Regions from separate parts of the Streptomyces sp. NPDC039480 genome, predicted to be linked through region 1. Evidence: riboswitches for the same ligand, from Rfam matches in the RefSeq annotation. Region 1 holds a riboswitch; the other holds the start of a gene.
What was found. Region 1 has a riboswitch for glycine ahead of gcvT (glycine cleavage system aminomethyltransferase GcvT). Riboswitches for the same ligand answer to the same signal wherever they lie in the genome.
Positions count from the first base shown of each region.

Region 1 (3,271 bases):
CCAGGTGGACAGCTCGACGCCGACGAAGAGGACCGGGTCGTCCGTCTCGACGTCGGCCAGGCAGCGGCGGGCGGTGAGCACCACGCCGGCCGCCTCGAACTCCTGGCTCGCGGCGGCGAGGAAGTCCACCGGATCGTGCTGCCAGTCCGGTTCGTAGAGCCGCACCCGGCCGCCGGTGGCGGGCCCGTCCAGCGGGGTGCGGCCGGCCCGGCTGAGCTCGGCGACGGCGGGCGGCGGCAGCGGGACGCCGACGGTGCCGTCCGGGTTCAGCGCGATGCCCAGCTGCGGGGGCAGGCCGCGGGCGAACTCCACGGCGGGGGCCACGGTGCGGCCCATCCGGTCGGCCGCGTCACCCAGGGCCTGCCGGAACTGCTGTTCGGAGCTGAAGACGGGGACGTACGCCTGGCCGTCGATCTCCAGGGTCGGCAGGTCCAGGGTGCCGCTGTCGGGGCCCCCGCCGTTCGGCAGCGGGATCCAGATCTGGCTGCGGCCGAGCACCTCGACGATCCTGCCGCCCGCCGACGCGTCGGCGCCGAGGGAGGCGGCGAGGACCTCCTCCAGTTCATTGACCGGCCATCCGCCGTACGGATGGGCATGTGCCTGCGCCGGAAAGTCCATCTGTCCAACCCCTGCTCGCGACCGCTCTGCCTGCGGCTCGAACCCTAGCGCCGGTGGCCTCACCGGTCGAAGGCGATCGTCCGCAGCGCCTGCGCCGCCGCCCGGTCGAGCAGCACCGCGGAGTGGCAGCCGCGCGGCAGGTCGCCGCGCTCGGTGGCGCCGACGAGGCGGCCGACCGTCCTGCGGTGCCGCGTGAACGCGTACCTCGAGACGCCTCTGCCGCGCTCGCGCTGGCCCTGGAGCGCCGTGTCCACCGGGACGTCGAGCAGCAGCAGGTGCAGGGCGGAGCCGCGGCGGGCGGCCTCGCGGGCGAGCCAGCGGCGCACCCAGGCCTGGGTCCCGCAGTCGTGCACGACGACGCCGACGCCGGTACGCAGGGTGCGGCGCAGTCCGGCGTAGTGCGCGAGGCGGACCAGGGGGCGGTAGACCGCGTACGGCAGCAGGCGGGGCATGCGGCGGGCCCAGCGGTCGCGGGTGTCCTGGGAGTCGATGCGCGGGCCCGTGGCGGCCTGCCGCATCAGCGTCGACTTTCCGCCACCGGGCAGGCCGGAGACGACGACGAGGTCGCCCGCGCCGAAGGTGAGGCGGCGGGGGCTGTGGCCGGCCCGCTGCCGCAGGTCCCGGACGACGGCCACGGGGAGCGGGCCGCAGCTCTCCGCGGCAGGGGTGGCGGCCTGCTTGGGCAGCGCCACTCCCGTGGTAGTGGCAAAGACACTGGTCCTGCTGCGCACCGTGATCGGCCTCCCCGTAGCGGTCACGTACTGCTTTCCCCAGCAAGTGTAAAGAGAAGGTAATGCGGCACAAGAGCATTCCGGGGTGACACGATCCGTGTCCGGTCACGGCTCCCCGTGGACAGGGTCGCGTGCAATGATGTGCCCGCCAACTCCATACCGGCCGTTTGAATCCGCGCGGGAGAGTTCCCGGAGCCAGCACGCACGCGTGCCCGGGGCGCCGAAGGAGCAAGTCCCTCCCTTGAATCTCTCAGGCCCCGTACCGCGCGGGCGAGGCACATCTGAAAAGCGGGCCGCCCCGGTGGCCCCACCCAAGGTGCAAGCCGGGCGTCTCACATATCGGGACACGCTCGGCGAACCTCTCAGGTTCCGATGACAGATGGGGAGGATCGACCTCGCCCGTCATGCCCTGGGAGTTCCCTTCATGAGCACTGCCCCCCGTCTGACCGCCCTCGATGCCGTCCATCGGTCGCTCGGCGCGACCATGACCGATTTCGCAGGCTGGGACATGCCGCTGCGGTACGCCAGCGAGCGCGACGAGCACAACGCCGTGCGCACCAAGGCCGGTCTCTTCGACCTCTCCCACATGGGCGAGATCACCGTCACCGGCCCCGAGGCCGTGGACTTCCTGAACTTCGCGCTGGTCGGCAACATCGGCTCCATCGGTGTCGGCCGCGCCCGCTACACGATGATCGTCGCCGAGGACGGCGGCATCCTGGACGACCTGATCGTCTACCGCCTCGGCGAGGCCGAGGCCCCCGAGTACATGGTCGTCGCCAACGCCTCGAACGCGCAGACCGTGCTCGACGCGCTGACCGCCCGCGCCGACGGCTTCGACGCCGAGGTCCGCGACGACCGCGAGGCGTACGCCCTCCTCGCCGTCCAGGGTCCCGAGTCCCCCGGCATCCTGAAGTCAGTCACGGATGCGGACCTGGACAACCTGAAGTACTACGCGGGCCTGCCCGGCACCGTCGCGGGCGTCTCCGCGCTGATCGCCCGCACGGGCTACACCGGCGAGGACGGCTTCGAGCTCTTCGTCTCCCCCGCTGACGCCGAGCAGCTGTGGAACGCGCTCATGGAGGCGGGCACGCCCGTCGGCATGGTCCCTGCCGGTCTCTCCTGCCGCGACACGCTGCGCCTGGAGGCGGGCATGCCGCTGTACGGGCACGAGCTGACCGCCGGGCTGACGCCGTTCGACGCCGGGCTCGGCCGGGTGGTCAAGTTCGAGAAGACGTCGCAGTCGGACTCCTTCGTGGGCCGCGCGGCCCTGACCGCGGCCGCCGAGCGCGCCGAGACCGCCCCGCCGCGCAAGCTGGTCGGTCTGGTCGCCGAGGGCCGCCGGGTCCCGCGCGCGGGCTTCTCCGTGGTCGCCGACAGCAAGGTCATCGGCGAGGTCACCTCCGGCGCCCCGTCCCCGACGCTGGGCAAGCCGATCGCGATGGCGTACGTCGACGCCGAGCACGCGGCCCCGGGCACGCAGGGTGTCGGCGTCGACATCCGCGGTACGCATGAGCCCTACGAGGTCGTCGCCCTGCCGTTCTACAAGCGCCAGAAGTGACCCCCCGCACATCGTCCCCGTTCCGCAGCACCCACCCGCGTACAGGAGAATTCGACTCATGAGCAACCCCCAGCAGCTGCGTTACAGCAAGGAGCACGAGTGGCTGTCGGCCACCGAGGACGGCGTGGCGACGGTCGGCATCACGGAGCACGCGGCCAACGCGCTCGGTGACGTCGTCTTCGCCCAGCTCCCCGCGGTCGGCGACACACTGATCGCGGGCGAGTCCTGCGGCGAGCTGGAGTCGACCAAGTCGGTCAGCGACCTCTACTCCCCGGTCAACGGCGAGGTCGTCGCCGCCAACCAGGACGTCGTCGACGACCCCTCGCTGGTCAACTCCGCCCCCTTCGAGGGCGGTTGGCTGTTC
Region 1 covers NZ_JBVITX010000010.1:318,159-321,429, forward strand. The annotation lists gene ACZ56E_RS29635 (enhanced serine sensitivity protein SseB) at 1-618, opposite strand, end outside; gene ACZ56E_RS29640 (AAA family ATPase) at 678-1,355, opposite strand; glycine riboswitch at 1,518-1,624, shown strand; glycine riboswitch at 1,625-1,738, shown strand; gene gcvT (glycine cleavage system aminomethyltransferase GcvT) at 1,774-2,907, shown strand; gene gcvH (glycine cleavage system protein GcvH) at 2,966-3,271, shown strand, end outside.

Region 2 (3,271 bases), on a different contig from region 1:
GGCTGGGTGCAGGGGAGCGGTCTCGGCCGGGTGACGGTGCGCTTCGAGACGCCGGACTCGCCGCCGGGACGGGTGCGGACGTTCCGGACGGACGACCCGGACCTGGAGCCCGCGGAGCCGCTGCCGCTGGTCAGGGTGGCGATGGAAGAGGGCGTGTGACTGGGTCAGGGGGCTTCCGTGCCGGCGATCCGGCCGAAGTCCTGGTCGGGCGGGGGCGGGGACGGTGGGGCGTTCGGTGGCGTCGTGTCGAGGCCGTAGTGGTGGTAGAGCTGGAGCTCCTGCTCGGGGGAGAGGTGGCGGCCCACGCCGAAGTCCGGGGCGTCCTTGATCAGGGCGCGGTCGAAGGGGATGCGCAGGGTGCCGTCCTCGGCCAGCTCGCTCGGCTCCAGCGGGACGAAGGCGTCGCGGCTGAACAGGCCGGTGCGTATGGCCGCCCACTCCGGGGCGCCGGTGGCGTCGTCGAGGTAGACCTCGTCGATCGTGCCGATCTTGGTCCCGTTCCGGTCGAACGCCTTGCGGCCGATCAGGTTGCGCGGATCGATATCGGTCTGCACGGGCCCTCCAGCTGGTCGCGGCTCGTCGAAAACGGGCGTAACTCATCTTTAATCATTCGTAGTCACTACGAAAGAGCACTTCGGGGCAGGTGGCCACTCGAGGGAACGGCCGGGGCCCTCGCTGGTAGGCTGACGTTTGGCTGCTGACCCCGTGCGGGAGAGCTCTCCGGGACGTGACCCCGGAGGCGCCGAAGGAGCAAATCCTCCCCGGAATCTCTCAGGCACCCGTACCGCACGGATGAGGTCACTCTGGAAAGCAGGGCGGGCGTCGGGCGGGCACGTTCGGAACCCTTCCTCACCGACGGTGAAAGCAGATCTGTCGAAACAGACAGGTCTGTGAAGCTCTCAGGTTGAGATGACAGAGGGGGAGGCCGTCCGGGTACCCGCGCCGTGGTACCCCTCGCAGGTCGTGCAGACCAGGAGGCCTCCGCAATGACTGCCACCCATCGCACCCCGCTCTCGGAGCTTGAGCAGGGCATCCCCTTCGAGCAGCGGCACATAGGGCCCGATGCGGAAGCGCGGGCGAAGATGCTCGCCCAGGTCGGGTACGGCTCGCTCGACGAGCTGACGGCCGCCGCGGTGCCGGATGTGATCAAGAACGCCGAAGCGCTGGACCTGCCCGGCGCGCGCTCCGAGGCCGAGGTGCTGGCCGAGCTGCGCTCCCTCGCCGACCGGAACCAGGTCCTCGACTCCATGATCGGGCTCGGGTACTACGGCACCTTCACCCCGCCGGTCATCCTGCGGAACGTGATGGAGAACCCGGCCTGGTACACGGCCTACACGCCGTACCAGCCGGAGATCTCGCAGGGCCGCCTCGAGGCGCTGCTCAACTTCCAGACCATGGTCGCCGAGCTGACCGGCCTGCCCACCTCCGGGGCCTCGCTGCTCGACGAGGGCACCGCCGCCGCCGAGGCCATGGCCCTCTCGCGTCGTATGGGCAAGGTCAAGGACGGCGTGTTCGTCGTCGACGCCGACGCCCTGCCGCAGACCATCGCCGTCATCCAGACCCGCGCCGAGCCCACCGGTGTCGAGGTCGTCGTCGCCGACCTGAGCGAGGGCCTGCCCGCCGAGGTCGCCGAGCGCGGCGTCGTCGGCGTACTCGTCCAGTACCCGGGCGCCTCGGGTGCCGTCCGTGACATCAAGCCGCTCATCGACCAGGCGCACGAGCTCGGTGCCGTCGTCACCGTCGCCGCCGACCTGCTCGCCCTGACGCTGCTCACCTCGCCCGGCGAGCTGGGCGCCGACATCGCCGTCGGCACGACGCAGCGCTTCGGTGTGCCGATGGGCTTCGGCGGGCCGCACGCCGGTTACATGGCGGTCCGCGAGAAGTTCGCGCGCAGCCTGCCCGGGCGGCTCGTCGGCGTCTCCGTCGACGCCGACGGCAACAAGGCCTACCGGCTCGCGCTGCAGACCCGTGAGCAGCACATCCGCCGCGAGAAGGCCACCAGCAACATCTGTACCGCTCAGGTGCTGCTCGCCGTCATGGCCGGAATGTACGCCGTCTACCACGGGCCCGACGGCCTGAAGGCGATCGCGCGGCGCACCCACCGCTACGCGACGCTGCTCGCCGCCGGTCTCGCCGAGGGCGGTTACGACGTCGTCCACGGCGCCTACTTCGACACGCTCACGGTGCGCGCACCCGGCAAGGCCGAGCAGCTGGTGGCCACCGCCCGCGAGGGTGGCGTCAACATCCACCTCGTCGACGCCGACCACGTCTCCCTGTCCTGCGACGAGACGACCACGCGCCGGCAGCTCAGCGCGGTCTGGGGCGCCTTCGGCGTCGACGCCGACGTCGAGGCGCTCGACGCCGCCGTCGCGGACACGCTGCCCGAGGGCCTGCTGCGCGGCGACGACTACCTGACGCACCCGGTCTTCCACCAGTACCGCTCCGAGACGTCGATGCTGCGCTACCTGCGCAGGCTCGCCGACCGGGACTACGCGCTCGACCGCGGCATGATCCCGCTGGGCTCCTGCACCATGAAGCTCAACGCGACCACCGAGATGGAGCCCGTCACCTGGCCCGAGTTCGGCCAGCTGCACCCCTTCGCGCCCGCCCAGCAGGCCCAGGGTTACCTCACGCTCATCCGTGAGCTGGAGGAGCGGCTCGCCGAGGTGACCGGGTACGACAAGGTCTCCCTGCAGCCCAACGCCGGATCGCAGGGCGAGCTCGCCGGGCTGCTCGCGGTCCGCGGCTACCACCGGGCCAACGGCGACGAGCAGCGCACCGTCTGCCTCATCCCGTCCTCCGCCCACGGCACGAACGCCGCGAGCGCCGTCATGGCCGGCATGAAGGTCGTCGTCGTGAAGACCGCCGACGACGGCGAGGTCGACATAGCGGACCTGCGCGCCAAGATCGAGAAGCACCGCGACGAGCTGGCCGTCCTGATGATCACGTACCCCTCGACGCACGGCGTCTTCGAGGAGCACGTGGCCGACATCTGCGCCGAGGTGCACGAGGCCGGCGGTCAGGTGTACGTCGACGGGGCCAACCTCAACGCCCTGGTGGGTCTCGCCAAGCCGGGCCACTTCGGCGGCGACGTCTCGCACCTGAACCTGCACAAGACCTTCTGCATCCCGCACGGCGGCGGCGGTCCCGGTGTGGGGCCGGTCGGCGTGCGCGAGCACCTCGCGCCGTACCTGCCGAACCACCCGCTGCAGCCCGCGGCCGGTCCCGAGACCGGCGTCGGTCCGATCTCCGCGGCGCCGTGGGGCTCCGC
Region 2 covers NZ_JBVITX010000019.1:109,344-112,614, reverse strand. The annotation lists gene ACZ56E_RS39185 (DNA polymerase IV) at 1-159, shown strand, start outside; gene ACZ56E_RS39180 (PRC-barrel domain-containing protein) at 165-554, opposite strand; glycine riboswitch at 699-797, shown strand; gene gcvP (aminomethyl-transferring glycine dehydrogenase) at 987-3,271, shown strand, end outside.
Region 2: linked by a shared signal. The riboswitch ahead of gcvP (aminomethyl-transferring glycine dehydrogenase) and the one ahead of gcvT (glycine cleavage system aminomethyltransferase GcvT) in region 1 are both predicted to bind glycine.